Regions from separate parts of the Pseudoalteromonas sp. SWXJZ10B genome, predicted to be linked through region 4. Evidence: predicted binding sites of a transcription regulator. Region 4 holds the regulator's gene; each other region holds the start of a gene.
What was found. The regulator sigma-54, encoded in region 4, starts transcription at its own class of promoters, with help from an activator protein. The targets are predictions, from matches to a motif close to GTTGGCACGNNNNTNGNNT.

Region 1 (5,773 bases), on a different contig from region 4:
AAAGCAGTATCTGTGAGGAGTCATGATGCAAAAAAGTGTGATGTCACAACTACAAACTGGCCGTTTGTATGGTAAAAAATGGCCAATGCGCAAAGAGCTTGCGCCCTTATTTTTAGAGTTTAGAGTAATTAGAGCGACTGAGCTTGCCATTACAGTAATGCCAATCTTAGCCATGCTAACATTGTTTTTTCAGCTAAATTACTTGGGTTCTGATTTTTTACCGCAAGCCATTGCAAGTGCATTATTTTTTATATCGCTACCATTACAAGGTTTATTTTGGTTGGGTAAGCGAGCGCAAACGCCTTTAGAGCCTGCGATGCAAAAATGGTATAACGAGCTGTACACTAAAATGGCAGCTAATGGATATCAAACGCAGTTAAGTGAAAACAAGCCCCGTTATATGGAGCTTGCCAATTTACTTAAAGATATGTTTGATAAAATGGACAGGGCGTTTACTAAAGAGCAGTTTTAGAGAGTTACATCATTATCTATTTTGGTAAACTGAGTAATATAAAACGATAAGGTGACAGTGTGTTCACCTTTTTCTTCGAGTGCTGTCCAGTGCTCGGGTCTAAATTTCCATGCAAATGGCGTCATCATTATTAAGTTTTTAATATCAGTAAAGCTAAGCGCTACATGCTCTGTTAAAAGGATCTGCTCTGATTTTTGAAACCCTTTTGGAGTGGCTATTTCAGTATGTTCGTTTACTTCTGAATATATATACGATTTTAGCTCTTTTAAATGACAGGGTCCTGGGCTTGCAACCACTAATGTTGCGTTTTGATTTGCTAGGCGTTCAAGCTCTTGCTCAAATAAAGGTGCAAATACGCTAACAAGTACATCAGCAAATTGGCTTTTAAAGGGAGCTTGGCTGATTGATGCCACACTGAAATGGCAATTAGGGTAGCGCTTTGCTGCATATTTAACCGCTGATTTTGAAATATCGACACCGTATACAACAGCATTTGTTTTATTCGCTATTGCTTGGGTATAAAACCCTTCACCGCATCCTAAATCAATAATAGTTTTTGCACTTATATTACTGATTATATCACTAAGGCTTTGCTGTAAAAAACGATAATACCCACGCTCTAAAAATGCACGTCTGGCTTGTACCATTTCAAGTGAATCACCCGGCTGTTTTGAATTTTTCTGTTGCACAGGCAGTAAATTAACATAGCCTTCTTTAGCAAAATCAAAGCTGTGGTTGTTAGCACAACGAAGTGTTGAATCAGTTTTCAAAAGTGCTAGGTTACACAGGGGGCATTGATATTCAAGACTCATGAGCCTAGGTAGTCCTTATCGTAAAAAGTTTTTACCCAATGCGGGCGATAGGTGATCATAATTGTTATAGCCATGCCGTTGAGCATTGCTTCAGGAAACCAAATTATGGCACTTAAATAAACGTAGTTATCTGCAAGTTCTTGCCAATTGTATTGCCCTATAGCTAAGTAAAATAAAGCACCTAGGCTTATTTTTATACAGGCTATAAATCCTGCGGTTATAAACGCACAAACAAATATATAGACAAAAAAATGACGAGGTAAATATTGGTAACTAATTATAAAGCCAAGATAGCTCAATAAAATAGGAATAAACGCACCAATAAGCAGTTGTACTGGTAACAGCTCAAGTTCAATTTGACCAAAGGCAGCGAGTAGGGCTGTGGCAAGTAGGCTACTTAAAATAGTCAACCGCCAGCCTAAAATTAATGTAGCAGCCGTAACACCTAGTATGTGTAAATCAAGGCCAGTTAAAATGCCAGCCTTTATTCGCCAAAGCACTGCAAACACTAACGCACACGCAAGTACGCCAGTTTGACGGACTGGCGTATTAAGCAATGTTTTATATGTTTTTTTATCAAAGCTTAATAGAGCAATAATAATTACAAGAGCCCAAAGTAGCCCCTGCATTGTTAGGCTGAGCATAATAATTACTTAAATGTTGACCATATAGGGGCATGATCTGACGGTTTTTCAATACCGCGAAGTTCGTAATCAATACCTGTATCTATGCAGCGTGCTGCAAGCTCATTGGTTGCAAGCACTACATCTATACGAAGTCCTCGATTATCTACAAACCCTTTAGAGCGATAGTCAAACCATGAGTATTGATCGTCTGTTTCGGGGTTTTGCTCTCTAAAGGTGTCTTTAAAACCCCAATTAAGTAATGTTGCAAGCCATTCACGCTCTACCGGTTGAAAAGAACATTTACCCGTTTTTAACCAACGTTTAGCATTTACTTCGCCAATACCAATATCTAAATCGGTAGGTGATATGTTGATATCACCCATAACGATGACGTCTTGATCGGGTGTGTGATTGGTTTCAAGGTGTGTCATTAAATCTTTATAAAATTGACGTTTATAAGGGAATTTAGTTTCGTGATTAATATTATCACCTTGTGGGAAATAGCCATTCATGACAGTAAGGTCGCGACCGTTTTCTTGTTCAACAGTGACGCTTATCATGCGTTTTTGCGATTCATCTGTATCGGTGGCAAAACCTTTTAAGACCGATTTAGGCTCTTTTTTGCATAACATAGCTACGCCATAATGCGCTTTTTGACCATGAAAGTAGACGTGATATCCCATTTTTTGAACATCTTCTAATGGGAATGCTTCGTCGTGAACTTTAATCTCTTGCAAGCCAATAACGTCTGGTTGATGTTTGTCGATAATTGCTTGTAATTGGTGAAGACGAGCACGCAGACCATTGATATTGAAAGAAATCACTTTCATAAAATTTACCTTAAAATTGGTTCTATTTAATAGATTAAATTGTATCAGTAAATACGCGCACATAACATGACTGAATTGAGATAATAGCTGCGCAAATGTTGATCAAATGATGGGTGAAGTTTAAACATTGTGAATACAATATTAATTATTTAAATAAATAAAAAATTCAATTGAACTTAACTTTATTGAATATATAATGCGCGAAATTCACTTGTTTAGCTCGTTCAAATAGGATCTCTCATGAAAACTCAACTACTTTTAGCCACTGCTTTACTAGCATCTGCAACTGCGTCAGCTCAAAGCAATACTTACTTTAGCCAAGATAACAAAATTGAGTCTAAGTTATGTGTACTAAGTGCAAACGAAGGCTTTAGCGTTGCTCGTAAAGAAGCTGCCCAGCACGGTGTTTACCTATCTCGTTTTTCTAAAAGCATTTTATGTAATGGTGAAGATATTCGTGATATTGCTAAAAAAACGACATTAAGCAACGCATCAGTTGAGAAAGTAGAAGTATTTGCAAAAGACGCTCAACAAGAAACTCAATTATGTATGACGGCTTTAAAACAAGGTTTAGCACCTGTTCGTCAAAAAATTGGTAACCTAAACTCATTAAAATGTAATGGTCAAAACGTTACTGAGTTTGTTAAACGCTACCAAAACGCAGCAATCTAATTATTAGCTTAACTATAATAAGTAAATTTGAAATGCCTGGTTTTTACCGGGTGTTTTTTTGCAAAAATTACAAGGTTGTTTGCAAAGCTTGCAAGCTTAACTTATTGAAACTGTTTAATAAATATACCGATCGAGATTAAGTTATTGATTATTATAAGTTAACTATTATTGGCATTGGATTTGTATTAGTTAAAGTGACATTTAATTAATTACGAAGGATACGTCTTATGAAAAAGTTAACATTAGCAGCCACTATTTTAGCATCATTAAGCCTAGCGGCTTGTTCATCTAATCAAGGTCTTGAAAGAATAGACAGTGACTTTGCAAGTTTAGATAATGATAGCGATGGCTACATCTCAAAAGTTGAAGCTGATGACGATAGCATTTGGGGCCATTTTTCAAATATTGATACCAATATGGATAACGAAATTAGCCGCAAAGAATTTAACACTTATATGAAGCTTAATAATGGCAAAGTAGCCACTGATTCTGAAGTAAGTGAGTCGGCATTTAAAGCTGAAATTGCTAAATTCGATAAAATTGAAAGCAGCTTTGCAAGTCTAGATAACGACAGCAATGGCTATATCTCGGTAGTTGAAGGTAACGATGATGATATTTCAAATCATTTTGGTTACATGGATAAAAACCAAGATAAGCGCATTAGTAAAAGCGAGTTTATGGGTTACATTAAAAAATACGGTAACGCAGTAGCTGAAGATGATGCATTAGAAGCTTTTAAAAGTAACTAATAGTTACCATTTTAGTAAGTAAGATTAAAGCCAGTGCTAGTCACTGGCTTTTTTGTGTTTTAAATTTAGTTATTTGATAGATATATTTTCCTAGTTTGGTGTTGTTCTGTCATAATAGATGGCTGTGTATTTTTATTTGTTAAGAGTGTGTATGGCGGGTCGGCGAATTAGTGATGAACAACTAGTTGAGATCATTGAAGCAGCTATTTTTGTTGCAGATAAGCCTGTTAGTAAACGCCACCTTAAAGACATCGTATTAATAGATTTAGCTATTTCTATGACGCGAATAAATGACGCAATAGATACAATACAAGAACATTTTCAAACTCGTGGTATTCGCTTAGTTGAAGTTGGTAGTGGGTATCGGTTTCAGGCATGCAGTAGTTTAAGCCCTTGGTTAAATAACTTGTGGCAAGAACGCGCACCAAAATACTCGCGTGCTTTACTGGAAACATTATCACTTATTGCATACCGGCAGCCCATTACACGCGGCGAAATTGAGCAAGTAAGAGGTGTTACTACGGGTTCGAATATTATTAAAACCTTACTCGAAAGAGAGTGGGTTAAAGTGGTAGGGCATAAAGAGGTTCCGGGAAAGCCGGCTTTATATGCAACTACTAAGCAATTTTTAGATTATTTTTCGTTAACTGGACTTGAAAATTTACCTGCGTTGCCAACAGAGCAGCAAAGTAAAATTAACCAGTTATTGAGCGATCCTTCTGTGAGAGAACCATCCGAATGAGTATTATACAAGGTGAAAAGTTACAAAAAGTCTTAGCCCGTGCAGGCGTAGGCTCACGCCGTGAAATGGAAAAATACATTGACGCAAACCGCGTTAGTGTAAACGGTAAAGTGGCAAAGTTAGGTGACCGTGTTGAAGAAACCGATTTGATTCGTGTTGACGGTCACAGTGTAAAAATTGAAGAAAAAGCAGACCGAATCTGTCGTGTAATTATGTATAACAAACCAGAAGGTGAGTTAAGCACACGTAAAGATCCTGAAGGGCGTCGTACTGTATTTGACCGACTTCCGCGTATTGATGGCGATCGCTGGATTGCGGTTGGTCGACTAGACGTTAATACATCGGGTTTAATGCTTTTTACAAACGATGGTGAACTGGCAAACCGTTTAATGCACCCAAGCTATGAAGTAGAGCGTGAATACTCTGCACGTGTATTTGGTGAAGTAACCAACGAGACGGTTAAAAACTTACTACGTGGTGTTGAGCTTGAAGATGGTCCAGCCAAATTCACGACTGTAACCCCTATGGGTGGCGAAGGCGTTAACCGATGGTTTAATGTAACGTTAAATGAAGGGCGTAACCGTGAAGTTCGTCGTTTATGGCAGTCTCAAGATGCGGAAGTATCTCGTCTTATTCGTATTCGTTACGGTAAACTAGAGCTTGATAAGCGCGTGCCACAAGGTGGTTGGATGGAGTATGATTTAGAAACAGTAAACTACTTGCGTAAAACCGTTAAATTAGGCCGCGAAACACAAACTAAGCTTTCTGTTATGCCTGAAAAACGCAAAGATAAACGCGCTAAAATCAATCAAATTCGTAAAGCAGTTAAAAAACACAATCAGCGTGTTAAGCCGACTAAACGTAAATAAT
Region 2 (5,773 bases), on a different contig from region 4:
GACAAACTAACGCTTAAAACACGCAAAGAATGGCGCTACATTAATACCGGCATGGCACACATAGATTTAGCCGATTTAGTAACAGGTAAAGCTATATTTGCAGCCGATGTACGCGAACCACAAGCGCTGGTGGCTATAATTGAACGCCCGCCGGTAGTAGGCGGTGTTGTTAAGTCGTTTGATGCCAGTGCTACAAAAGCGATAAACGGCGTTATAGATGTTATTGAAATACCTGCACCAAAAGGCGCACCGCAGTTTCAGCCAAAAGGTGGCATTGCGATTATAGCTAAAAACACATGGGCTGCATGGCAAGGGCGTAAAGCATTAAAAGTCGTGTGGGATGATGGCAAAAATGGCGATTACAATTCAAAAGAATTTAAAAAGTCATTATTACAAACGGTACAAACTCCACAGGCAAACATACGTGATAAAGGCGATGCCATGGGCGTGTTGGGTAAGTCGAGCAATAAACTCGTAGCTGATTATTACGCGCCGCATCTTGCTCAAGCACCAATGGAGCCGCCTTGTGCAACAGCGATGTACAACAAAGACAGTGTTGATATATGGGCTGCTACGCAAAATCCACAAGCCGATATGAAAACAGTGGCGGCAATGCTTAGCATGGATGAGAGCAAAATTAATGTTCACGTTACCATGTTAGGAGGCGGTTTTGGGCGTAAGTCAAAACCTGACTTTTCAGCAGAAGCAGCTTACCTTTCAATGAAAGTAGGCAAGCCTATTCGTGTGCAGTGGACGCGTGAAGACGACATACAACATGGTTTTTACCATGCAGTTTCGGCTCAGCACATTGAAGCATCGCTAGATAAAAATGGCGCTATAGAATCTTATTTACACCGCACCGCGTTTTCACCAATTACCTCTACCTTTTCAGAAGGGGCGACTACGCCAGGAAGCTTTGAACTGCGCTTAGGATTTACCGATAACCCTATTAACACACCTAATATGAAGTTAGAAAACGGTGATGCGCAAGCCAAAGCACGAATTGGTTGGATGCGCTCTGTATCAAATATTTTTCATGCCTTTGCTATTCAGTCATTTATTGGCGAAGCTGCGCACAAAGCCGGTCGCGACCAAAAAGACTATTTACTAGACACTATAGGTCCGAGTCGCATTGTTGATGTAACTGAGCAAAATGCCACATACGATAATTATGGCGGCGATAAAGCAGTTTACCCTTTAGATATTGGCAGACTGCGCCATATTATTGAAAAAGTGGCTGACATGAGTAAATGGGGGCGAGAGCTTCCTAAAGGTCGAGGTTTAGGCATAGCAGCACACAGAAGCTTTCTAACTTACGTAGCTACGGTAGTTGAAGTAGAAGTGTCGGATGCTGGCGATTTAAAAGTAATTAAATCTTGGGTTGCCATTGATGCGGGTACGGTTGTAAACACCGACACTGTTAAAAACCAAACCCAAGGTGGCTCTATTTACGGTATTACAACTGCAATCAGCGATGGTATTACCTTTGATAAAGGGCGCGTACAGCAAAGTAATTTTCATGATTATCGCGTACCGCGTATGAGCGACGCACCTCTTGAGATTGAAGTTGAAATTGTACAAAGCGATGCACCACCAGCAGGGGTAGGCGAGCCATCTACACCGGTTTATGCGCCAGCATTATGTAATGCTATTTTTGCAGCGTGCGGAAAGCGTATTAGGCAGTTACCGATTGGTAACCAATTAAAAGCGTAGCTAAATAACCTACAGCTTAAACAAAAAAACCGCCAAATGGCGGTTTTTTTAAAAGCGGTTAACGCGGTTTAACGACCTTTTTCAAACTCATCAACTTCACGCTCTGCTTCTTCTTTAGATTTACCGTATTGCTGCTGGATTTTACCAACTAGCTCTGTACGGCTACCTTCAATTTTATCTAAATCGTCGTTGGTAAGATCGCCCCATTTTTGTTGAGCCTTACCTTTAAGTTCTTTCCAATTACCTTCGATACGATCGCTGTTCATAAGTTTATCCTTACTTTAGGTTAGTGAATTAACTGTCAGTTATAAAGTAGCAAGCCTTGTACCAATGAATAATAATGGTTTTATTGTTTTTATTATCAGTTGGTTATATTTTTATGTTGAGCGATTTTGTTTTTAATATTGCGCTATTTATTAAAAAATATACATAGCAGCCTGTAATTATTGCTGACATAAGTTACGCCGCTTTGATGTAACTCATTCTTAAATTTTTGTTTTAAGCTAATATGCAGGTATTAAACAAAGTAGTTAACCTGAGTGAGTTATGAATACAAAAACGTGTGAATACGGAGTGGATGACTGCTCATACAAAATGGCAGGTGAGTTAGCAGGTATTACACAATTGGTGAATGCGTTTTACGATAATATGGACGCTTTAAAAGAGGCTGAAAATATAAGGAGTATGCATTCAAAAGATTTATCAGCATCACGTAAAAAGCTCGCTTACTTTTTGTCGGGCTGGTTAGGTGGTCCTAAATTATACGCTGAACATTTTGGCAGTATTAACATTCCTCAAGCGCATAAACATTTACATGTAGGAATTGAGCAAAGTAATGCATGGCTTTTATGCATGCAAAAAGCGGTTGATGAGCAACCTTACGAAGCCTCATTTAAAATTTACTTAATGGATCAATTACGAGTGCCTGCAGATCGAATTAGAATGGTGTCGGGTAGCTAATAGCAATTATTAATAAATATCAACCGCAGCTAGGCTTTGGTTTTTTGTTACAATGCCTGCAAAGCAATTTAGGGTAAATAGCTGTGCTGCCGGTTCAAGACATATATCAACAACTCGTTACTACATTACAAAGTAATCCTATTACGTTATTACAAGCGCCGCCTGGTGCTGGTAAGTCTACGTGGTTACCACTACAACTTATGCGCGACGGGCATTTTAAACGCATTGTAATGCTAGAGCCACGCCGTTTAGCCGCACGCAATATTGCCAGTTACTTAGCAAAGTGCCAAAACGAGAGTGTTGGGCAAAGTGTAGGTTTGCGGATTAGGGGCGAGAGTAAAGTCAGCGCTAATACGCGCCTTGAAATAGTAACCGAAGGCATGCTTACACGCATGCTGCAAAACGACCCCGAATTAAGCGATATAGATTTACTTATATTTGATGAATTTCATGAACGTTCAATTGCAGCCGATACCTCACTTGCCTTTGCGCTCGAGACCCAAAGTGCACTGCGTGAAGACTTAACCATCATGCTTATGTCGGCAACGCTAGATACTGAGCGTTACACTGCGTTTTTTGATTGCCCTGTAATTCAATCGAGCGGTCGCAGTTACCCAATAGACGAAGTCTACATACCCATAAAAGATGAAAGCCGCTGGCTTGATGCAATTCCTAGCATAATAAAACAAGCGCTTAATGAGCAAACAGGCAGTGCATTGGTATTTTTACCCGGGCAATTTGAAATACTACGGGTGCAGCAAGCACTTAGCGATTTACCCAGTAACTGCACTGTAGCAACGCTATTTGGCGAGCAAGATAAAGCCAATCAGCAAGCCGCTATTGCTCCTGCACCAAACGGTATGCGCAAAGTCGTGCTTACCACCAATGTAGCCGAAACCAGTTTAACTATTGAAGGCATACGCATTGTAATTGACAGCGGCAAGCGCCGTGCAGCGACCTTTAATTTAAAAACAGGGGTTACAGAGCTCACAACACAAAGTATATCGCGCTCCTCAGCTGTGCAGCGTGCAGGGCGTGCAGGGCGAATAGAGCCGGGCATTGTATATAGGCTGGGCTCTAAGCAAACCTTTGAGCGACGTAATAGCCACGACAATCCCGAAATACTCATATCAGACATAAGCCAACTTATGCTTGAGGCAAAGCAGTGGGGAGCCAGTATTGATGAGCTAACCCTACTTGATAAGCCTACTGAGCAACAATGCGAGCAAGCAAGTAACCTGCTCAACATGCTAGAAGCTATTGATAGCAAGGGTAAGCTCACACCGCTTGGCAGTAAAATGTTAGGTTTTGGTGCTGATATTCGTTTGGCGCATATGCTACTAAAAGCACAAATACTTGATGACCAACTCCCTGGTATTTTTAGGCTCGCTATTTATTTAGTGGCATTACTTGAGAGCCGAGTAAACAGTGCAAACGAGTTGAGTTTAGCGTTGCATAGCCAACAGCAACGTCCGCATCCGGTATTTAAACAACAGTTAAAATATTGGCAAAGCCGCTTAAAAGTAAAAGACGAAAACAGCGAATTAAATACGCATTATATTAGTTTGCTAGTGGCATTGGCGTACCCCGATCGCATCGCTAAAAAACGCGGTAATGGTTACCTACTTGCCAATGGTGCAGGTGCTGAGTTAAATGCCGATTACTGGCACAACGACGATTACTTAGCTATAGCAACCATGGGCGGGCACAAAGGAGGGCGTATATTTTCAGCCACCGCGCTTAACCCATTTGAGTTACAAGAATTTTTACCGCATTTATTTAGTGAACTTACTCGCTGTGAGTTTGACGAAAAATCAGCACGTTTTATTCATCAAGATGAAGTAAAGCTCGGGGCTATAACGCTCAGCAGCCAGCCTAGTAAACAAAAACTAGATAAGAGCGAGCGCGCTAAAGCGTGGCTAAACTTATTTGCTAAACACGGTTTTGCATTATTTAACGAGCAACCTGATGCGCAGCAATTATTGATACGCATGAGCTTAACAAGTAAGTTATTACCCGATAAATTTCCACAAATAAATGAGCAACAACTCATTCAAAATGCAGCGCAGTGGCTAGGCGTGTTTTTAGAAGATATTAAAACGCTCACGCAGCTTAAAAAGTTTAACTACTTTGAAGCATTACAAAACTGTTTTGATTGGCAACAACAAACCGCTTTAAAAGCACTGTTACCACTGCGCTTAACGGTGCCAAGTGGCTCAAATATAAAAATAGAATACCAGCTTGATGGCCCCGCAAAGCTAAGCGTGCGTATGCAAGAAGTTTACGGCTTGACCAGTACGCCTATGCTTGCCAACGGTAAACTGCCACTGCTTATGGAGTTGCTATCGCCAGGTAAACGCTCACTGCAACTTACTCAAGATTTAGCACACTTTTGGGCTAGCAGTTACCGCGATGTGCAAAAGGAAATGAAAGGTCGTTACCCTAAGCATTTTTGGCCAGACGACCCTGCCAACAGCGTTGCAACCAACAGAGTAAAGAGCAAAATGTAGGTGTTAGTTACTTAAAACTATTTGTTTTATTGTTGAACATATTAATATAGTGTTCCTATAAATGAATCAATATTTTTAACTACAGGGAATAAGTGATGAAGCTACTTTTAACGTTAGGTTTGGCTCTAGTAACTGCTTTTTCGGCTTATGCTGAAAAGCCACTCGACTTAAATGCGTTTGCGCAGCAGTACTATAAAACAATGACCGCCACACAAGCACCTAACGCAGGTGCTAAAGAGCTTGAGGCTTACCTTGTATTGTTAACCGATGATATTGGCAATCAGCATATTCCGTATCAACCGGATGACTCACGTACTCTAGATGGTAAAAAGCAAATGCGCAAAGGTATGAGTTTTTACTTAGGTGCGCACACATTGTTTGAAAGCACACTGCTTAATACATTTGTGTTTAACGATACAGGCTTTGCTATTCGTTATAAAAACTATGTAAAAGGTATTCATCCGCAAAATAAGCAGCCAATAGAGTACACCTCCACAATGATGGAAGTGATTGAAATTGAAAACGGCAAAGTGGCGATGATCCGCAAATATCACGAATAAACGAATAAACGAATAACTAATAAAACAAAT
Region 3 (5,773 bases), on a different contig from region 4:
TGGTGCTTCGGTATTAGCAACTTCAGCTGCTAGTGGTGATGGTTCCGACTTTGGTGATTCACTTTATTTAACAACAGACTATGGATTCGCTATTGGTAGTAATGGAACTGAAATAGCGCTGCATTTGGGGCATTACTCAGGCGGCTTTATTGGTGATGACAACATCATCGATTACGGCGTTTCAATCTCTAAGGATGGCTTTACTTTTGGCTTATCTGATAATGATATCGATGGCTCAGATTTAAAAGCTTACGTTGTCGACTCTGCAGACTTTAGCCTATAAAAAAATGTGTTACTTGCTGCAACACTAAGGGCCGCAAGGCCCTTTCTCATATTTAAACCACCTAGAAAATAGTTATTTACAAAAAAAACAATAAGGTAACATTAAAGTTCGAAATCACGATTAAGGATTATTATGAATTTATCAAAAAAAATTACAGTTATTTTAGCGTTTTTTTAATCACAATGAGTACATTTACCTATGCAACAATGACATGCCGTTGCACCTCAGGTAGCATGACGGTTGTTCATGGTGAGGGTGGTACAGTTAGCTATTTGTGCTCTGGTGGTGGTCAAGTTTCTTGTATGATACGGTTGGAATAAGCATCATTTAGAAAGGCGTATGCCTTTCTCTTCTAAGGATAGTAAAATGAAATACATATTTTTAATTGCACTTGTTTTTGTCGCCATTCTTGGTATTGGTATTTTAAACACTGGGCAGCCTTCAGATCCTCCGCTAACCCACATACAACCAACTGATGAAGCCATTCTTAGTAATGAAAAAGCTAAGCCTCCAATTGAGCCAAACACCCTATTAAGTAAAGCCTCTGAACCATCTGTCAAACAGCACAAAGTTGTAGAGCAAAAAGTGGCAGCGATATCTAAATTGCCTATTTCAAGCCCTAACGCTTTCTCTGAAGAATTTGTTTCAACTGAGGGTGGAAAAGAATTTGTTTCAACAAAAGCATTGGACGACGTATTTAAAAATGATACTTCAATATTACTGCAGCGTATGTCTAATATTGAATACTCTGAAATAGCACAAATACGTAAAGATAAGCTAAACGATTTTATTCTAAATGAATTAAAAGACGTCACTATTTTACAGCAAGATCTAGAGTGTGCAGGGAAGGTTTGCGCACTAGAACTTACTTATACACAAAGTAGTAATCAAGCATCTATTGAGGCTCTTTCAAGTTTTTCTAAAAACTATTCTTTTCAGCAATTTACTGAAACCGAAAGTGGTGATAAAAAATTAAAAGCATTATATATTGAAACTGAAGACCCTAGCCTATTAACTCTTTTAAATAACTAATTCACGCTGACAAGTATAATACTTAAAGCTATTTTCAGTCCTATATTAGAGTCTAGTTTTCCTGCTATAAAGCAGTAAAACTAGACCCCATAAGTATATTAAGTCACGAATAACCGGCATCAATCACTGCCCACTTTTAAAAATACCAAAGAATAGCTCACGTCCACTATTTTATGGTATCAAGCTGGGTTCATTTGTTTTATAACAATCTCTGCAGCTTTAAGGCTAAATAATATTTAAGTATGCGCCGTTTGCCATGCTGAGTGAATTCTCATTACAGAGCAAGCGATTAGCTTTTTACAGGCTAAAGCTTTACGTATTGCTCCTTGGCCTGTTGTAAGTGTATTTGTAGAACAACACAAAGACGTTATTGCACTTGATGAACAACTTCGTTTAGTAGACTACATTAAAAGCATTCGTGAGCAATCTCTTAAAGATATGATCCCTGAAGACTTACTTGCGTTTAGCGGTAAGCACATAGCATCACTTGATCCAAGCACATACAACTTTGACGTTGAATGGTTTGCATCTACAAAGAGTGCAAAGAGCTTCCATCAGATGCTTGGAGATTTACCAGGTGCTTTTGACGACGCACTAGCAAATATTCCGCTTGAAGGTGATATAACTCAATATGAGTATCAACAATTTGTTGCTGCTTATTCAAAAATATTCACCGACAACAACGAAAAACCAACACTTGCGCCTGCAACTCGTTTGCTTGCAATGCGTCGTCCTGATTTATTTACTCCGATTACAAATAATCGATTAGATGCTTTATGTGGTGCCCTTGGTGTTTCTAAACTTAAAAATAGTGATTTTGAGCGTTACTGGCAAGATATCGTAAAAGGTATTCAAGCTATGTCATGGTACAAAATGGCTAAACCGAGTAATGAGTTAGAAGAACAATTAGTTGCTATTAAAGCGCTAATCCCATGTTTCTTTCACTATGCTGATGCTAAAACACCAGATAACTCTAACTACATTAAACTGCTAAGCAAGCCTAAACGTACTACAACTACAACAGGTAAAACTCAGCGTAGAGGTAAAGAGTCTGCAGAAATTTTAGTAGACCGTGCCCTTGCTGCTGACGATATTCCTGAACATATTCGCAGTAAACGCGATTCAATTGTGAGTGAAGTTCAAAAAGGTCGCAGTGTAAACGAAACAATTAGCCTTATGCGTACTATATTCGGTTAAACCTTCTAATTTAGCCGTACTTTTATGGTGCGGCTAGGTTAATTTATGCACCACCAACGTGCGCAACATCTTCCCTAATGTTATACCCCTTCCCTATTCATAAAATGCAAGCTCATGTTTTTTAATATATAAAAATAATTTTTAGTAAAAATAATGAAGCTGGCACATACAGTGCAATTATCCCGTTAGTTAAACAATAAAAAGCCGTCAGCCTAAAGGTTCCGATTACATAATAAAAACCTTGGCGAGCAAAAATCATATAACGGGAAATGGACATGCTAAAACTAAAAAAAACCATCGCTATAAGTGCTATAGCATTAATGGGCGCAACATCTTTAACGTCAACAGCCGTACATGCTGAAGTAACTGCTAATGCAGCGGCAACATCAAACTACTTATGGCGTGGTCAAGAGCAAACTGGGGGCGATGCAGCTATTTCAGGCGGTATTGATTATGCCAATGAATCGGGCTTTTATGCAGGTACTTGGGCTTCAAATGCATCGTGGGCAGATGAAATGACCTATGAGCTTGACTTATATGCAGGCTTTGGTGGCGATATTAACGAAAGTGTTAGCTACGATGTTGGTTATATTTATTACGCTTACCCAGACGCAGCTTCTGAAGCAGACGCAGATTTCTCTGAAATTTACGGTAGCATCAGTGTTGAAGGCTTTACCTTTGGTGCTTCTGTATTAGCAACATCAGCTGCAAGTGGTGATGGTACAGACTTTGGTGATTCACTTTACCTGACAGCTGACTACGGTTTTGCTGTTGGCAGTAACGGCACTGAAATGGCACTTCACTTAGGCCATTACTCTGGTGATTTTATTGGCGATGATAATATCTTAGATTACGGTGTATCAATTTCGAAAGACGGTTTTACTTTTGGTTTGTCTGATACAGATATGGATGATTCAGATATTAAAGCTTACGTTGCTTATTCTGTAGACTTTAATTTATAAGAAAGAATGTGTTACTTGCTGCAACACGAAGGGCCTTTTGGCCCTTTTCTCGTTTTATAGCTGTTTAGCTTTAAATGGTACCTTATTACATTGTACTTCTACTGTTTTAGGGTACCAAGCTGGGCCGATTTGATTCACAACCACCTCAGCTAAACCATTAGTAAACGATTTATACGTATGAACGCTTTGCCACTCCCCTTGTGGGCAATGTGTTGTTAAATCTAACGGCTCTGATCCCTCGTACAACGCAAGTGCAAAATTATGATGCCACTGTGAGCTTTTTAGCGTTTTATTGCTTACTTTGCTCTGTATACCGTTATCAAAGTAAATATTTGTACACCCCGTTAAAATAATCAGTGTGCAACCGGCTGCAAATAGCTTGATGCTCATAATGTCTCCCCTAGTATTTGCTCTTGGCACCACACTTTAATGGTATGGGGCGAGTATATTCCAAGCGTAATTAAACTCAGCGCTCCATCACTAAACGTTTGTTGTGACTGCATTTGAATAACCGGTGTATTTGAACATATTTGTTTTACGTCTACGCGTTGCTCGCCTACCAATCCCCAAAAGTAAAATGAGCGACTATCTTCGTAATTAGCTTGGCTCGTTATTTTTGCTGTTGCCTGTGGCTGAATGGTTACCGCAGAACAAGCACTCAGGCTTAATGCTATCGCCCCTATAATTAATGGTTTCATACTCTTTCTTATAAACTAAATACCAGTAAGGTAACTTTATAAGAGAACATAAAATATTAGCGTAAAAAGCTGTGGGGAATATGTAGAAACGCTATGAAGTTTTATACAGTTTATTACACATAAAGGCCGCATAAATGCGGCCTTTAAATTAGTCAGTTTAAGTGGTTAGTAGATAGACCTTAAAATTTAGCTAGGTTATTTTTACTGTCCTTGTCGACTAGCTTAATGTAAGGATCAACCCCCGCAAATAGTGGCTTTTCTTTTACTTTAAGCTCAATAGTATTAGTACCTGATACTATTTGGTGCTTTTGAGAGTAAATAACAAAATCTTCAGCTAGTAGGTTTTCAGGGTCATCGCTAAACAATGCAATATCAATTAGCTCATCGAGCGGCTGTTCAGTTTCTTCACCTTGGCCATCCGCACGCTGTTTAACGGCTTCTACGCTAAGTGTTACAGTATAAAATCCTTCGCTATCAACGCTATCTGTAACTGACACATCTTTCATCTCAAGCTCATATAAGGTGATATATTTAAACTGATCGTCAATAAAACTTTGCTCTGCTTGTGTTGCGTCTTGTTTTAAATAGCTAAGTAAATCAAGTGTTGTTGGGTATGGTGTTGATTGGTACTGAAACTCATTTAAAAATGCTTTGAGTGCATCATTTAACCGTTTTTCACCTAAACGATCATAAATCGCCATCATTACCACAGATCCTTTATTGTAATGAAGATATTGTTGAGACTGCGTTTTATATAGTGGCATTTCTTCAAAGGCTTCCCCTGTACGCCCTATTAAGTACCTATCAAGCTCATATTTTAAAAACTTACGTAGCTTCTCTGCGCCAAAGCGTTTTTCAAGCACCATAAGCGCACTGTATTGTGAAAGCGTTTCTGACATAACTGCGCTCCCCTCAACATTTGCTCCCGACACTTGATGCCCCCACCACTGGTGCGCTACTTCATGTGCGGTAACATAGTAAGGGTAGTCAACTTTACTCTCATCTCTTAAGTCTGTAATAAACCCCATGCTTTCTGAGTAAGGGACTGTATTGGCAAAACTTTGTGCAAACGAGCGATACTTAGGAAATTCAATTATACGTAGCTGCTTATGCTGATACGGCCCAAATGCTTGTGTAAAGTAATCTATCGAGTCTTGTACCGACTCAATCATGCGGTCAACATTCCATGCATGATTTTTGTGGTAATACACCTCAATATTTACCCCATTATGCTCAACCTTTTTACTTTCAAGTTCAGCCGAAAGCACCGCATAAAAGTTTAAAATAGGCGCATCCATTTCATAAACAAAAGTGCGGCGCCCGTCTTTTACACTTTCACTTTGTAAATACCCTGGGGTAATAGCAAATTGCGACTCGTCGGTTGTTACCGTTGCCTTAAAGTTAATAAACCCATTAGCTGCACCAAAATCACTTTGAGTATAGTACTGACTGTCTTCTAGCTTATGGGCACGTTCAAGTTCTGGTAAATCATGCTTACGGCGTTCAAATTTATCAGCTACCTGTAAACCACGGCTATAACCAAAGCTAGGAAGGAGTTCCAAGTTATTAATAAAAGTGCCATTGGCAACTAATTGTGTATC
Region 4 (5,773 bases):
ATTTTTCTTGTTCGCGATGGCGAATTTTAACATTGGGATGTGTCATTGCAAAACTTTCACCGATAGTTTGCGCTAAATATACAGAGCGATGTTGTCCGCCTGTACACCCAATAGCAATGGTTAAATAACTGCGGTTATTTCGCTCTAAGTGCGGTAACCATGTTTGTACAAATGTCTGAATTTGCCATGTGAATTTTTGCACTATGCTGTGATTGGCCAAATAATCTTTAACGGGTTGATCTAACCCATTTAAAGGTTTTAATTCAGGTTCCCAATGTGGATTTGGTAAAAAGCGTGCATCAAATACGTAATCTGCTTCTTTTGGTATACCGTATTTAAAACCAAACGATTCAAATGTGACAATCAGTTGCTTATCTTTTTTACCTAAAATCTTTTCACGAATAGATTCAGCAAGTTGATGAACACTCAAATCAGTTGTATCTATCATAAAGTCGGCGCGGGTGATTAATACATCAAGTAATTCTTTTTCTTTTTTGATGGCTAAATCAAGAGGCAACGAGTCAATTGATAGTGGGTGTAATCTACGAGTTTCAGAAAAACGTTTGATCAATGTTTGGTCGTCGCTATCTAAATAAAATAACGTAGGTTTTGCAAAGCCAGGCAAGTATTCAAGAATATCGTTAAATTCATCTTGTTGTTTAGGGATGTTACGCACATCAATGCTAACAGCAATTTTATCATAGCTATCAGACACACTGCGAACTAATGAAGGAAGCAAGTTAACTGGAATATTATCTACGCAATAATAACCTAAATCTTCTACAACGCGTAAAGCAACCGACTTTCCAGAACCAGAACGGCCGCTTATGATAATTAACTCCATTTAACACCCTTTATAAAACTATGATTGATTGACAATAACTTGGTAAAGCTCAGCATCTGATTTTGCACTGCGTAACTGTTTACAAAAATCTTTGTTGTTTAGTTTATCAGCAATGGTTGCTAGAGTCTTTAAGTGCTGCTGGTTATCGCCATCTGGTACGATGAGTGCGACGAAAATATCAACAGGGCGATTATCGATTGCATCAAAATTTATTGGAGTTTCGCTAACGAGTACTAAAGCCAAAGGCTCTTCTGCACCGCTCATTCTTCCATGAGGAATGGCAATGCCACGCCCTATACCTGTACTACCCAATTTTTCTCTGCTCATTAAAGCATTAAGAATATCTTGTTGCGGTAAATACGGAAGTTTGTCGTGAGCAAGTTCGCTAATGAACTCTAAAATTCTTTTTTTGCTATTAAAAAGGACCGCAGCTTTGCTGCAGTCCTGGCATATAAGTGAGCTTAATTTCATCATATTAGTGTCGAGCAAGCTTCTCTTTGTGTTTAATTACTTGTCGATCGAGCTTGTCGATCAACGAGTCAATGGCGGCATACATATCTTGATGTTCTGTAGAGGCAAATAGCTCAGCACCGCTTACGTGTATGGTGGCTTCTGCTTTTTGATTTAATTTTTCTACATCGAGAATGACATGAACATTATTAATATGATCAGAGTGTCTTTCTAGCTTCGCAAATTTGGTATTAATATAGTCTCTTAGTGAATCGGTTAATTCTACGTGACGACCAGTTAAGTTTAGTTGCATAAGCATTACCCTCTTTTTTTTGCGTCTTAAATCAAACTTTTACGTTGATTTGACGGTGGAATAGCCAGAGATTCGCGGTATTTTGCGATTGTACGTCTCGCTACTTTAATTCCTTGCTCAGCCAATATATCCGCTATTTTGCTATCACTCAATGGTTTTGCTGAGTTTTCTGCTGCGATTAATTTTCGGATAAGCGCACGGATTGCTGTAGATGAACATTCACCACCGTTTTCGGTGCTTACATGGCTTGAGAAAAAATATTTAAGCTCAAATATACCACGGGGTGTGTGCATATACTTTTGGGTTGTTACGCGCGAAATTGTTGATTCGTGCATTTCTACCATTTCAGCAACATCATTTAAAACCATTGGTTTCATGGCTTCAGGACCGTGTTCAAAAAAGCCTTGTTGTTGCTTAACAATACAATTTGTCACTTTTAATAGCGTGTCGTTTCTACTTTCTAAGCTTTTAATAAACCATTTAGCTTCTTGTAAATGCGAGCGAATAAACTGGCTGTCACCACTGGATTTTACAGTGCGAGACATTGCCGCGTATTGGCTATTAACACGAATTTTAGGCATGCTGTCTGGGTTTAACTCAACAACCCAGCGGCCTTTAATTTTTTTAACTGACACATCAGGAATAACATACTCAGATTCTTCTCTTACAATAGTATCTGCAGGTTTAGGGCTAAGAGTATGTATTAATGTCATTACTTCCTTAAGCTCTTCTTCTTTGAGCTTAGTTTTCTTCATTAATGTACGATAGTCACGAGCAGCTAATAAATCAATATGCTCGGTTAAAATCATTTTTGTTTCATTAATGTAAGGTGTTTCTTTATCAAACTGGTTAAGCTGAATACACAAACACTCTTGTAAACTACGTGCAGCAATACCAACAGGATCAAACAGTTGGATGCGTTTTAATACAGCTTCAATTTCATCAAGTTCGACTTCGTTATCATCTTCGTTTTCTTGATTAAAGCTTTCTAAAATCTCTTCGCAGCTTAGTGTTAAAATACCTGAATCATCGACGGCTTCTACAATAGCAATAGCAATAGCTTCGTCTGTAGGGCTAAATGGCGTTAGTTGTAACTGCCACATTAAATACTCATGGAGCGTTTCAGTAGAGGCGCCTTGGTATATTGATTCGTCTTCAGGCATCGGACCCGATGATGCTGCTGGGGCGGCACTCATGTACTCATCCCAACTAACATCCATAGCCATGTCGTCACTTAGCGTGTCTTTTGCAAGTGCTTCACCACTATCTTGTTCGTATTCGCTTGGAGCATCATCGGCAGATGCGCTAACAGTTATGTCATCTGTATCTGCTTTTTGCTCGTTTTTACCTGCAGCGTCTTCTGAATAGTCTGCTTCTTCAACCTCTAATAGCGGGTTGCTGTCGAGAGCTTCTTGTATTTCTTGCTGGAGATCCAATGTACTGAGTTGCAACAAACGAATAGCTTGTTGCAGCTGTGGAGTCATTGTAAGTTGCTGGCCCATGCGCAGCTGTAGTGATTGCCTCATGTATCTCTAACAATCCTTTTATGTTGTTATAATTAATACTAGCAGATGCTTAAAGACATGGCGTAAATGTTACAGCCTAAATTGCTCGCCTAAGTAAACATCGCGTACTGTTTTATCATTTAATACGTGTTCTGGAGTACCTGATGCAATCAGCTCCCCATGAGAAACAATGTAGGCTTTTTCACAAACATCAAGGGTTTCTCTTACGTTATGATCGGTAATTAATACACCAATCCCACGATTTTTAAGATGTTCTATTATTTTCTTTATGTCTAATACCGAAATCGGGTCAACACCTGCAAATGGTTCATCCAGTAATATAAATTTAGGATCTGCTGCCAGCGCACGTGCTATTTCAACACGACGACGTTCGCCACCCGACAATGCCATACCTTGGCTATCACGAATGTGTTGTATGCTAAATTCATCTAATAATTTATCGAGAGTGTCTTCTCTAGCTTGTTTATTTAACTCTTTGCGCGTTTCTAAAATGGCCATTAAGTTTTGATAAACAGTCAGCTTTCTGAATATTGAAGACTCTTGCGGTAAGTAGCCAATGCCTAATCTAGCACGACTATGCATAGGTAAAAGAGTAATATCGTTATCGTCTATCGATATTTTACCTTTGTCGCTAGGTACAAGTCCTACTATCATATAAAACGTGGTAGTTTTACCTGCGCCGTTAGGGCCAAGTAAGCCAACAATACTGCCAGCTTTGACTTCAAGGCCGACGTTTTTTACAACTTCACGGCCTTTATAGCTCTTTGCTAATAGCTCTGCTTTTAATGTGCTCATGGTTGACCTTTGTCGCTTTTTTTACTTTTTTTAGTCTCGATTGGTACTAAAATTGTGTGAACGCGGTCAGTTGAGTTTTCATCTTTTTCGGCACTGATTAGCTGCTGCTCTATATCGTAGGTAATGCTTTTAGCATTTATTTTTTGTCCCGCTTGCGATACTTGTGCATTACCAACAAGCGTTAAAAAACGCTTAGATACATCATAACGTACTTCGTCAGCACTGGCGCTCATAGTCGTGCCATCTGATTGCTTTTCTTCAAAGTGCGCAGGGCTACCTGTAGCAATTAATAATTGTTTATTATCGCCAAGTTCATCGCGTTTATGTACTTCTAAGCGGTCGGCTGTGATACGGCGGTTACCGTGAATAATTTCAACGTTTTTCTCAAAAATCCCGACATTAGCTTTTAATTGACCTTCTTGCTTATCGGCGCTTATTGAAATTTGATTTGCAGCCGGTTGCGTGTTTTGCTCTGCAGCACTACTATTAAACGCTAGTATAAGTGTAGGAATAATAAGTGATTTTAATATTTTATTGGTCATAATATATGGTTCGCGTATGGTTAATTAGTTTTATCACTTCGGTTTTTAAGTCGGCTTCTAGGCCTTTACCAGTGATTTTTAAATTGGGTCCAGTGATGATAACGGGTTGCTCCGAACGCATTGTTAATAGCTTTATATCTACCTGAATATTATCAGCATTGATTTTGTCTATCATGGCGTTATCGGTTAAGTTTTTGGCAACCACATTGCCTTCTAAAATTAATTGTTTGTCTTCGTATAATGTTGCTTCGTCTGCATTTATTTGCCACGTTTGCTTTTCGTTATATAAAGTAAAAATAGGTTTTTCAAAAAACGTAAAACCTAATTGTTGATATAGCTCCATTTTAGCCGCAGTGACTTTGTGGCTAATTTTACCTTGTTCGTCATAGGCTGTTTGTTTGAGTTCTATGGCTATGTAATCAGGCTTGGCAATAACTTCAGGCTCAGTCTGAGGCACAATATTTGTTTGTGTAAAATAAGGGTACCAAAGCCAAACCATACAGCTAATGAATAAAACGCTTAATATTATGCGCGCTGCATTCATGAACTAGTGCCTTGTGTAGTCAATGCTTTACCATTTTCAAGCATAAGTAAGTCGGTGAGCTCTCTTACTGCACCAAAGCCGCCAGGCATTTGCGTTACATAGTGTGATAAACGTTTAATAAGTGGATGGGCATCATTTACTGCAACAGCAAAGCCGACTAATTCCATAACGGGCATGTCAGGACCATCATCACCGATATAAGCAATTTGTTCATCGCTAAGGTTGAGTTTGTCTTTTAGCTCTTGATAGGCAATGAGCTTATTTTCTTGGCCTTGATAAATATGCTGTACGGTTAAGCTGCTCATACGTTGTTGCACTATTTGTGAATGACGACCAGTAATTACAGCCACTTCAAAGCCACTGTTTATAAGCGCTTTAATGCCAAAACCATCTTTTGTATTAAATGCTTTTAGCTCTTCACCTTGATTACCAAGATAAATACGGCCATCAGAAAATACACCATCAATATCGCATATAAGTAGCTTTACTTTTTTAGCGCGTGCTTTTGCATCATCGCTCAGCGGTTGATAGAGTTCTTCAAATTGCATTTATAACACTCCTGCTTTTAATAGGTCTTGCATGTTTAATGCGCCAATAGGTTGGTTTTTATCATTGACGACGATTAAGCCATTTATACGTTTGTGTTCCATAATATTAAGCGCTTCAGCAGCCAAAATATCTTGTGTAGCCGTAGTACATGACTTAGTCATAACAACATCTATTTGTGTTGTATGAATATCAATTCTTTGCTCTAAAATA

Region 1: I6F54_RS02520 (EF-hand domain-containing protein) is a predicted target of sigma-54. The motif match lies at 3,580-3,598, and genes of this name have one in related genera.
Region 2: I6F54_RS09865 (CsbD family protein) is a predicted target of sigma-54. The motif match lies at 2,027-2,045, and genes of this name have one in related genera.
Region 3: I6F54_RS17380 (TorF family putative porin) is a predicted target of sigma-54. The motif match lies at 2,671-2,689, and genes of this name have one in related genera.

Annotation. Positions count from the first base shown of each region.
Region 1 is NZ_JADYXD010000002.1:112,536-118,308, forward strand. It holds gene yfbV (terminus macrodomain insulation protein YfbV) at 26-472, shown strand; gene I6F54_RS02500 (putative RNA methyltransferase) at 469-1,284, opposite strand; gene I6F54_RS02505 (energy-coupling factor ABC transporter permease) at 1,281-1,928, opposite strand; gene xthA (exodeoxyribonuclease III) at 1,934-2,740, opposite strand; gene I6F54_RS02515 (hypothetical protein) at 2,981-3,412, shown strand; gene I6F54_RS02520 (EF-hand domain-containing protein) at 3,640-4,161, shown strand; gene scpB (SMC-Scp complex subunit ScpB) at 4,313-4,903, shown strand; gene rluB (23S rRNA pseudouridine(2605) synthase RluB) at 4,900-5,772, shown strand.
Region 2 is NZ_JADYXD010000008.1:102,503-108,275, reverse strand. It holds gene I6F54_RS09870 (xanthine dehydrogenase family protein molybdopterin-binding subunit) at 1-1,713, shown strand, start outside; gene I6F54_RS09865 (CsbD family protein) at 1,782-1,979, opposite strand; gene I6F54_RS09860 (group II truncated hemoglobin) at 2,260-2,673, shown strand; gene hrpB (ATP-dependent helicase HrpB) at 2,757-5,183, shown strand; gene I6F54_RS09850 (nuclear transport factor 2 family protein) at 5,279-5,743, shown strand.
Region 3 is NZ_JADYXD010000025.1:45,280-51,052, reverse strand. It holds partial or broken gene I6F54_RS17395 (TorF family putative porin) at 1-283, shown strand, start outside; gene I6F54_RS17390 (hypothetical protein) at 650-1,315, shown strand; partial or broken gene I6F54_RS17385 (hypothetical protein) at 1,601-2,512, shown strand; gene I6F54_RS17380 (TorF family putative porin) at 2,788-3,474, shown strand; gene I6F54_RS17375 (Bor/Iss family lipoprotein) at 3,529-3,864, opposite strand; gene I6F54_RS17370 (Bor family protein) at 3,861-4,172, opposite strand; gene I6F54_RS17365 (ABC transporter permease/M1 family aminopeptidase) at 4,352-5,773, opposite strand, start outside.
Region 4 is NZ_JADYXD010000003.1:20,102-25,874, forward strand. It holds gene rapZ (RNase adapter RapZ) at 1-844, opposite strand, end outside; gene ptsN (PTS IIA-like nitrogen regulatory protein PtsN) at 863-1,315, opposite strand; gene hpf (ribosome hibernation promoting factor) at 1,320-1,607, opposite strand; gene I6F54_RS03620 (RNA polymerase factor sigma-54) at 1,634-3,133, opposite strand; gene lptB (LPS export ABC transporter ATP-binding protein) at 3,203-3,928, opposite strand; gene lptA (lipopolysaccharide transport periplasmic protein LptA) at 3,925-4,470, opposite strand; gene lptC (LPS export ABC transporter periplasmic protein LptC) at 4,460-5,014, opposite strand; gene kdsC (3-deoxy-manno-octulosonate-8-phosphatase KdsC) at 5,011-5,562, opposite strand; gene I6F54_RS03645 (KpsF/GutQ family sugar-phosphate isomerase) at 5,563-5,773, opposite strand, start outside.